Regions from separate parts of the Mesorhizobium sp. ISC25 genome, predicted to be linked through region 1. Evidence: predicted binding sites of a transcription regulator. Region 1 holds the regulator's gene; the other holds the start of a gene.

Region 1 (4,804 bases):
GCCGTGGTGCGGGCGAGGGCGAGGACGCTGGTAGCGGCGTCAGCGAACGCTTGCTGTTTGCCGCTCCCCTGCCTGTCCTGCCGACACCGGCATTGCTGCCCGCTCCGCGCTTCGATGCTCCGTCGCTGCCGGCCAGCGACCCAGCAACGGTTTCCGTGCCCGCGGGCGAGCCCATCGTGCGCCTACGCCGTCGTTTCCGCCTTCCGTCACCGTCCCGTATCCGCAACAGCGTAACCTCGGCGGCCGGCCTGGAACTCGACCGCGGCGTCGCCTTCCTGCTGGTGCCGGTGTTCCTCGCATGCGGGGTGGTCGTTTATTTCGCGATGGCGGCTGAGCCGGCCTTCCCACAGCCGATAGCTATCGTCGCCTTGGCAGCCCTTTGTGCCGTCGTCTCGCGGTCATGGCCCAGGACGCGCCTCTGCTTCAAGGTGGCGTTGCTCTGCGCGCTTGGCGTGCTTGCCGCCAAGTTCGAGACCTGGCGTGTCGGGACGCATATGCTCGGTTCCGAAATCTCGACGCGGCTGACCGGTCGCGTCGTATCGTACGAGCCCATGGCGAGCGGCCGCATCAGGCTGACGATCGATGTGATCTCAACCGCCAGGCCGACACTGCGCTACATGCCGGAACGGGTCCGCGTTTCGGCGATGAAAATACCGGCTGAGCTGACCGCCGGTTCCGAGATCGCCGGCTATGTGCGGCTGCTGCCGCCGACCGGGCCGGTGCGGCCCGACAGCTATGATTTCTCCTTCGACAGCTATTTCGCCGGTATCGGCGGCAGCGGCTTTTTTCTCGGCAATCCGAAAGTCGTGTCGTCGGGCAGCATGCCGCTTGCCGCGCGGCTTTCTTCCGCGATCGAAGACGCGCGCGAATCCATCGCCGACCATATCCGCAGCCGCATCGGCGGCGCCGAGGGCGAGATTGCTGCTGCGCTAATCGTCGGCGTGCGCGCCGGCATTCCCGAGGAGATCAACGAAGCGATGCGGCGCACAGGCATCTACCACATCATCTCCATCTCGGGGCTGCATATGGCGTTGGTCGCCGGCACCATCATGGCGCTGCTACGCGGCGCCTTTGCGCTGTTTCCCGATTTCTCATCGCGACGGCCGGTCAAGAAATATGCCGCGGCCGCCGCGCTTTTTTCGATTGCGGCCTACCTCGTCTTTTCCGGCATTGTGGTAGCGGCCGAACGCAGCTTCATCATGCTGGCGGTGATGCTTATCGCCGTGCTGTTCGACCGGGCCGCGCTCACCATGCGCAACCTGGCGATCTCGGCCATCGCCGTCATTCTGGTGTCGCCGCACGAGGTGGTTGGTCCGAGCTTCCAGATGTCCTTCGCCGCGACGGCGGCCCTTGTCGGCGCCTATGCAGGCTGGTCCGATTACCGCGCCGGCAGGGCCACCACGCCGCCGCCGCGGCGGTCGCCGCTACGCTTTGCCACTCGAAAGGTCCTGCTGGGCATGGGCGGCCTGGCGATGACCTCGATCATTGCAGGGAGCGCCACGGCGCTTTTCGCCATATGGCATTTCCAGCGCGTGGCGCCGCTCAGCCTGTTCGCCAATCTGGCCATCATGCCTATCGTCTCACTGGTCGTCATGCCCTTCGCCGTCCTCAGTGCGCTGGCGATGCCGTTCGGCGCGGATGGGCCTTTCCTCTACGTGATGGGCAAGGGGCTGACGGCGATGATCGCCCTGTCCGGGTGGATCTCCGAGCGCTCGCCGATCGATGCGGTCGGGCTGATTTCGCTGAGATCTGTCCTTTTGGTGACGATCGCCCTCGTCATTGCCAGCATGGCGACGACCTGGTTGCGGCTCGCGGCACTTCCTTTCGCGCTCGCCGGCTTGCTGACGACGACCCAGACGCGCGTACCCGACGTATTGATCTCGGAGGACGCACGGCTGGTCGCGCTGCCGATCGGCAGCGGTGAACTCGCGGTCAACCGGGCACACCCGAATGAGTTCACCATCGACAACTGGAAACGCGCGCTCACATCAGAGGCTATCGTCGCGCCGGAAACACCTGGAAAGAACGATCCGCAATTCGACATTGCCGATCCGGCCGACCTACCGCCGGGCATGCCGTTCATTTGCACGGACGGCCTCTGCCTTGCCAGGCATCCATCCGGCGCGATCATCGCGCAAGCCAAGGACCGCGATACTGCACGGCCAGCCTGCGCCTTTGCCAGCTTGATCGTCATCGACGACGCCACCGCCCATAATCCCTGCTACTACGACCGGCTGGTCCTCGTCGTCACCAAACGGCAACTGGCGCGCGCGGGAAGTGCGGCCATCTATTTCGATCCACAAGCGGCAACACGCCCCGAAATCCGTTTCGCCGTCGAAAAATCATACCGGCCCTGGCACGTGCAGCGGAAATTTTCACGCGCGGCGCGAGGCCTGCCGCCATACCGCAGGGCCGACAAACCCAAAGCCGGCGCCAAGGGCGGAGCTCAGTAGCGGCGGATCAGTCCGACGAGCTTGCCTTGCACTTTGACCCGGTCTGGTCCGAAGATGCGCGTCTCGTAGGCCGGATTGGCGGCTTCCAGGGCGATCGAAGCGCCCTTGCGGCGGAACCGCTTCAGCGTCGCTTCCTCCTCGTCGACCAGTGCCACCACGATCTCACCGGGGCTCGCCGTATCCGCATTGCGGATGATCACCGTGTCGCCGTCGAAAATGCCAGCCTCGATCATCGAATCGCCTTTGACCTCGAGCGCATAATGCTCGCCGCCCATGATCATATCCGGCGGCACCGAAATCGAATGCGTCTGGTGCTGGATGGCATCGATCGGCACACCGGCGGCGATGCGGCCCATCACCGGGATCGAAACGGCGGCGACGACATCGTCGTCATTGCCGGCTGCAGGGACGCGCGACGATGTCGGCTTGCCCTGCCGAGGGGCACCTTGCCCAAGACTGCCCTGGATGACACTCGGCGAGAACTTGCGTGCCGCATTGAGGCCGGGGGCGATCGAGTCAGGCAGGCGCAGCACCTCCAGCGCACGGGCCCGGTTGGGCAAACGGCGAATGAAGCCGCGTTCCTCCAGCGCCGTTATCAGCCGATGGATTCCCGATTTGGAAGCCAGGTCGAGCGCTTCCTTCATCTCGTCGAAGGAGGGCGGAATACCGCTTTCCTTCAACCTTTCGTGGATGAACATAAGCAGTTCGTGTTGTTTGCGTGTCAGCATAGCGACCCCCAACAGAATCAGAAAAACAAACCCAGAACAAACACTATCTGTTCCAGTTGTGTTCCGCAACTGTTTAAAGTTTAATGAATGCGTTAAGGCTCGGGAAACAAACGACGTCCCCTACCGGGGTACCGCATTTTCACCCGCCGCGAGCCTCATCGCCTTGATTCTGCTGTCGTTTGCGCCCTTCTGGCTTCCTAGAATGCGCCACTGGCATCGGCCGTCGGTCGGCAAAAGGCACGGAAGTGAACCCGTATCGACTGTATGGTTTGGTCAATGCACCGTGAACGAAACGAACTCAAAACGCCAACCTCGGGTTAAACTCCTGGTTTCCACCGCCTGGTCAGGCTGCTTCTCGCTGGTGGAGCCTTGCTGCGCGCTACCTGGTAATGGAAGAACAGTCGATGCGTGTCCGGCGTTGCGTTGGATCTTTGGGGGAGCAGGCAAATCATGACAGGAATTCCCGATCTCGCGGCCATAAAGGCGATGGATGGCGCAGATCCGCTGCGCGCGATGCGCGACCGTTTTGTGTTGCCGCAAGGAGTGATCTATCTCGACGGCAATTCGCTAGGAGCTGCTTCACGTGCCGCTTTCGATGAACTGTACAAGGCCGCGACCGAGGAATGGTCGCATGATCTCATCCGCGCATGGAACACGGCCGGCTGGTTCAACATGCCGCTTGAACTTGGCGACCAGCTCGGGCGCCTGATCGGTGCCGCGATCGGCCAGACGGTGGTCTGCGACACGACGTCGGTCAACATCTACAAGCTGCTGCACGCCGCCATGGCTATGCGGCCGGAGCGGCAGGTCATCGTCGCCGAGGGCGATAGTTTTCCGACGGACCTCTACATGGCTGAGGGTGTGGTTTCGACGCGAAAAGATACGCTGCTGCGCCTCTCGGGGGTCGACGCGCCGAGCATCGAGGAGCTGATCGACGAACGCACCGCCGTGGTGTTGGTCAACCACGTCAACTACAAGTCGGGCGAACTGCGCGACATGCCGGCGCTGACGCGCAGGGCCCAGGAAGCCGGGGCGATGATCGTCTGGGATCTCTGCCACACCGCCGGTGCGATGCCAGTCGAGCTCGACAAGGCAAAGGCCGATTTTGCCGTTGGCTGCACTTACAAATATCTGAATGGCGGACCGGGCGCGCCTGCCTTCATCTATGCGGCTGAGCGGCATCTTGCCGACATCCAGCAGCCGCTCACCGGCTGGTGGGGCCATGCACGGCCCTTCGCCTTCGAGCCAGGCTATGCGGCCGGCACCGGCATCCGCCGGTTTCTGTGCGGCACCCAGCCGATCCTGTCGATGCGCACGCTGAAGGGCGCGCTCGACATCTGGAACGATATCGACATGACGGCGGTGCGCAAGAAGAGCATCGCGCTGGCCGATCTGTTCATCGAGCTTGTCGAGGCAAAGTGCGGCACTTACGGGCTCACGCTCGAAAGCACGCGCGACGGGGAAAAACGCGGCAGCCAGATTTCATTCATGCATGAGCATGGCTACCAGATCATGCGCGCGCTGATCGAACGTGGCGTGATCGGCGATTTTCGCACGCCATCGACCATGCGCTTCGGCTTCACCCCGCTCTATGTCGGCTATGCCGATGTCTGGCAGGCCGTC
Region 2 (4,804 bases), 1.9 Mb from region 1:
AAGCCGACATGCTTGCCGCCGAGGCGCACAAGAAGACCGAGGACTATGTCGCCCGGCGTACCGCCTTGGCCGAGCAGAAGATCGGCCAGGCCGAGCGCGAGGCGATCGGCGAAGTGCGCGCCAGCGCCGTCGATATCGCGGTCGAAGCCGCGCGCGCGCTGCTGGCCGGCAAGATGGACGCCAAGGCCGGCGCCGACCTGTTCAACGCCTCGCTGCAGGATTTGAAGTCGAAGCTGAATTAAGCGACTTCGTCGAGAAATTCATCGAAGCCGCCTGGGAAACCTGGCGGCTTTTTTGTTAGCGAAAGCGGCAGAGCGCAAATCTCCCCCCTCGAGGGGGAGATGTCGCCGAAGGCGACAGAGGGGTCGGTACGTCCTGGCGCGACGCCATGTGGGATGAAAGAGAAGGTTGGCGCTTCACGCGAGGCGACCCCCTCTGGCCTGCCGGCCATCTCCCTTCAAGGGGGAGATTACGCCTGGCCGGATCGCTCAATCCAGGCCCGAAAAACCCTCTTCCTCGAGCACCTCGGTGCCGCCGAACCGGAACGGCGCGAAGGAGGCGCGGTGCAGCCGCGCCACTGGTCCATGCAGATCGATCGCCGTGCGATGGCGCACAGTGGCGTAGCCCATATGCAACTCGAAGCCGTAATGCGCATGATGGCTGCCGCAGCCGCACATCATGCGGTCGCGCATCACCTTGGCGACGATCGAGGCTGCGGCGATCGACTGCGAGCGCTGGTCGCCCTTGATCAGCGCTCTGCCCTCGCAGGGCAGGCCAGGCGGCACGTCGCGGCCGTCGGCCAGCGCCAGCTTCGGCCGGATTGACAGGCCTGCCACGGCACGGCGCATCGCCTCCAGGCTGGCCTTGAGGATGTTGGAGGCATCGATGCCTTCGGCGCTGACCGACGCCATCGATACGGCGAGCGCGGAGCCGAGGATTTTCAGGAACAGCGCCTCACGCTGCAAATGCGTCAGCCGCTTGGAATCGTCGAGGCCGTCGGGGATGTTGGCGGGATCGAGCACCACCGCTGCCGCCACCACCGGCCCGGCGAGCGGGCCACGGCCGGCCTCGTCCATCCCAGCCACCGGCCAAAGGCCTTCGGCCATCGCCCTCGTCTCGAACGAGAAGTCGGGTTTCTCGACGATTTCGAAGAGAAGCGGAGAATCGGAACGCGGGCGAGCCATGGTGCGGCGAGGTTCGCATCGGCTCCGATTCTCCGCAAGTCCCCTCCGGGTCGGGCGGGGCACCGGACCCGGAGGGTTACCGTCGGAAGCCCGGGGACAGGACAGGCCGGACGGGACTTTTCGCCTGCTGCGGCCGCTTCAAGCGGCTGGCGCGAGACGCTTTGTCACAGCAGCATCAGCTGCTCGGTTGCCTTGGCTGCGGGGACGAACTGGTCGGTCCTCAGCGAGCGCCGCTCGGCATTGAGGCCGAGCCGTTTGGCAGCGATCTCGAAGCGCCGGCCGATCTGCCAGGCATACGGGCCGGAGCCTTTCATGCGCTTGCCCCACTCCGAATCGTAGTCCTTGCCGTCGCGCATCGAACGGATCAGCGACATGACGTGGCGATAGCGGTCGGGATAGTGGCGCAGCAGCCAGTCCTTGAAGATCGGCGCGACCTCCAGCGGCAGGCGCAGCAGCACATAACCGGCCTCGCGCGCACCCGCTGCCTGCGCCGAATCGAGGATGCGCTCCATCTCCGGGTCGGTCAGTCCGGGGATGATCGGCGCGACCATCACCGAGGCCGGAATGCCAGCATCCGAAAGCTGCCGGATCGCCTCCAGCCGCTTGGTCGGCGTCGACGCGCGTGGCTCCATGGTGCGCGCCAGCGTGCGGTCGAGCGTCGTCACCGACAATGCCACCTTGGCCAGCCCGCGTTCGGCCATGCGTGACAGAATGTCGATATCGCGTGTCACCAGCGCCGACTTGGTGACGATGCCGACCGGATGCCCGCGCGCCTCCAGCACTTCGAGGATCTCGCGCATGATCCGGTATTGCTTCTCGATCGGCTGATAGGGATCGGTGTTGGTGCCGATGGCGATGGTGCGCGGCTGGTAATTATCCCTGGACAATTCCTTGTCGAGCAGCCGCGCCGCATCCGGCTTGGCAAACAGCTTCGATTCGAAATCCAGCCCCGGCGACAGGCCCATGAAGCTGTGCGTCGGCCGCGCGAAACAATAGACGCAGCCATGTTCGCAGCCGCGATAGGGATTGATCGAGCGGTCGAAGGAGATGTCGGGCGATTCGTTGCGCGTGATGATGGTGCGCGGCTTCTCGACCTGTACCTCGGTCTTGAACGGCGGCAGCTCTTCCAGCGAATTCCAGCCATCGTCGAACACATGCCGGCTGACCGGCTCGAAACGGCCGGACGGATTGATGCCCGCCGACCTGCCGCGATTGCGGTCCGGACGGACGCGCATGCCGCTCTGCTCGATCATCGCATTCGCTATCTCGGCCCTGCCAGCGCCGAAGGCTGCAATATCGGCACGCACGATCTGTTCCATTTTGGCCCTCTCCCAGGGACTGTCCGCCCGCTGTCGAATCGCTCTGCTCATGAATGTATTCCTATCGCATCGATGAGAACAAAGCAAGAACTTTCTCGCGGTGCGCCGCAAAAACTGGCGCTGCCCACCGCTTTCCGCTATTCGGCTAAACATGCTTAGCGTCCTGATCGAAACCCTGAATGACGAGGAGGGCCTTGCCCGCACGCTCGCCTCGCTGATCGGCGGCGCCGTCGAGGGCGTGGTGCGCGACGTTCTCGTCTGCGACACCGGCTCGACCGATCAGACGCACCGCGTCGCCGAACATGCCGGCTGCCACTATGTCAGCGGCGGCATCGCCGCCGGCATCAGGCAGGCCAAGGGCGACTGGCTGCTTTTGCTGGAACCGGGCGCGCGGCTGGGGGAGGGCTGGATCGACGAGGTCGTTGCTCATACCGCCAGGCAAACCATGGCGGCGCGGTTCTCGCGGGCACGCGGCAGCCGCGCGCCGTTCCTGTCGCGCGTCTTTGCCGGAAATCGCGCTCTCGCCGAAGGCCTGGTGATCAGCAAGCGTCAGGCCGCAGCGCTGTCGAAGAACGCCCGCAGCGCCGAAGCGATCGCCCGCGGTCTGGCGACCAGGAGGCTCCACGCCGAGATCTGGGTCGCGCCGCGGAAGTGACGGCTTACCGTCCCGGTCCGGGGGCCAAGCAAATTTTCTGGCGGGTCGTCGCTTATTGTGCATTGCACAAAATCTGGCCGGGCGTTACCATTCCCAGCGATATGGGCGAATAGGGTTTGGGGTGTGCCGGAGCGGCGACGACTAATGTCGATGCTGTTCCCTCGACATTTTGAGGACCCCGATGACCCTTTCAAGCCCTGACAAGTCCGGCGCTGCAAGCCTCGAGGCGATCGCACGCAACGGCGGTACGCTGCGCCGCATCGCCGCCCGCATTCCGACCTATCTTTCCGACCTTCGCGAGAATCCGGCATGGCTGCCGATGTTCATGCTGGCGCGCACGATGCCGGCGCGGCGCCTGCACTGGCGCGGTGCGAAGCCCGTTCCGCCGGCGCGCAATGTCGGTGAAACGATGTTCGCCGGCGTCGATCGCGATGCCGTCGTTGGCGCGCTGCAGACGGAGGGGCTCTATTCGGGCCTGATGCTGCCGGCCGCCATCCATGAGGAGATCGCCCGCTTCGCCGAGCACACGCCATGCTTCGGCAATTTCGACCGCCGGCTGGAATTCCTGCCCGAAAAACACGCCGATGCCGAAAAGCATTTCGGCCGTCCGCTCCTCAGCGGCCATTACTTCGAGCGGGTCCTCGACTGCAGCGCGGCGGTCGCCGTGCAGCGCGATCCGCTGCTTCTCGACGTCGCGGCGCACTATCTCGGCAGTCAGGCCAAGCTGATCACCACCCGCATCTGGTGGAGCTTTCCGACCGGTGGCGTCTCGGACGCCGACAAGAACATGGCCTCCCTCGGCAAATACCATTTCGACCTCGACGACTGGCGCATGCTGAAGTTCTTTTTCTACCTGGTGCCGGTCGACGCCGACACCGGGCCGCATGTCTATGTCCGCGGCTCCCACAACCGCCGCATCCTGAAGCATCAGCTGACGCTTCTGGTCGGCCATTCGGCGGAAGAGGTGCTGGGCGTCTATGGCGAGCAGAGCCCGGTCACGCTGACCGGGCAGGCCGGTCTCGGCTTTGTCGAGGACCCGTTCGGCTTCCATATGGGTACCGTGCCGACGCGCACGCCGCGGCTGATGATGGAAGTCGGCTTCGGCGTGTCGCCGCCGTCGCGCCGCCGGTTTCACGGCGAGCCGGTCATTCGCTGAAGGGATCAGCCGGCTGACCCCTTGGCTCGCCTCAGCCGCGCCGCAAATGTTCGTCCAGGCGCGGCATGATCTCGACGAAGTTGCAGGGCATGTGCCGATAGTCGAGCTGCGGCTTCAAGATGCCGTCCCAGGCGTCCCTGCAGGCGCCCGGCGAGCCCGGCAGCACGAAGACGAAGGTGGCGTTGACGACGCCGCCGGTTGCCCGGCTCTGGATCGTCGAAGTGCCGATCTTGTCGTAGGAGATGCGGTGGAACACTTCGGAAAAGCCGTCCATGCGCTTTTCGAAGATCGGCTCCAGCGCTTCCGGCGTCACGTCGCGGCCGGTGAAGCCGGTGCCGCCGGTGGTGATGACGACATCGATCGCTTCGTCTCTTGACCAACCCAGGACCTTGTCGCGGATCTTGTCGCGGTCGTCGGTGACGATGTCGCGGGCGGCCAGGACATGGCCGGCCTCGGCAATGCGGTCGGCAAGCGTCTGCCCGGATTTGTC

The links. The regulator LexA, encoded in region 1, represses DNA repair genes until DNA is damaged. The targets are predictions, from matches to a motif close to TGTTCNNNNTGTGTTCNG.
Region 2: a site for LexA is predicted at 2,578-2,595, ahead of RQ479_RS15045 (PA0069 family radical SAM protein). Genes of this name have one in related genera too.

Annotation. Positions count from the first base shown of each region.
Region 1 covers NZ_CP135441.1:1,139,768-1,144,571, forward strand. The annotation lists gene RQ479_RS05600 (ComEC/Rec2 family competence protein) at 1-2,453, shown strand, start outside; gene lexA (transcriptional repressor LexA) at 2,447-3,181, opposite strand; gene kynU (kynureninase) at 3,632-4,804, shown strand, end outside.
Region 2 covers NZ_CP135441.1:3,001,927-3,006,730, reverse strand. The annotation lists gene RQ479_RS15055 (F0F1 ATP synthase subunit B) at 1-242, shown strand, start outside; gene RQ479_RS15050 (ribonuclease HII) at 489-1,184, opposite strand; gene RQ479_RS15045 (PA0069 family radical SAM protein) at 1,349-2,503, opposite strand; gene RQ479_RS15040 (glycosyltransferase) at 2,655-3,158, shown strand; gene RQ479_RS15035 (hypothetical protein) at 3,340-4,314, shown strand; gene moaB (molybdenum cofactor biosynthesis protein B) at 4,346-4,804, opposite strand, start outside.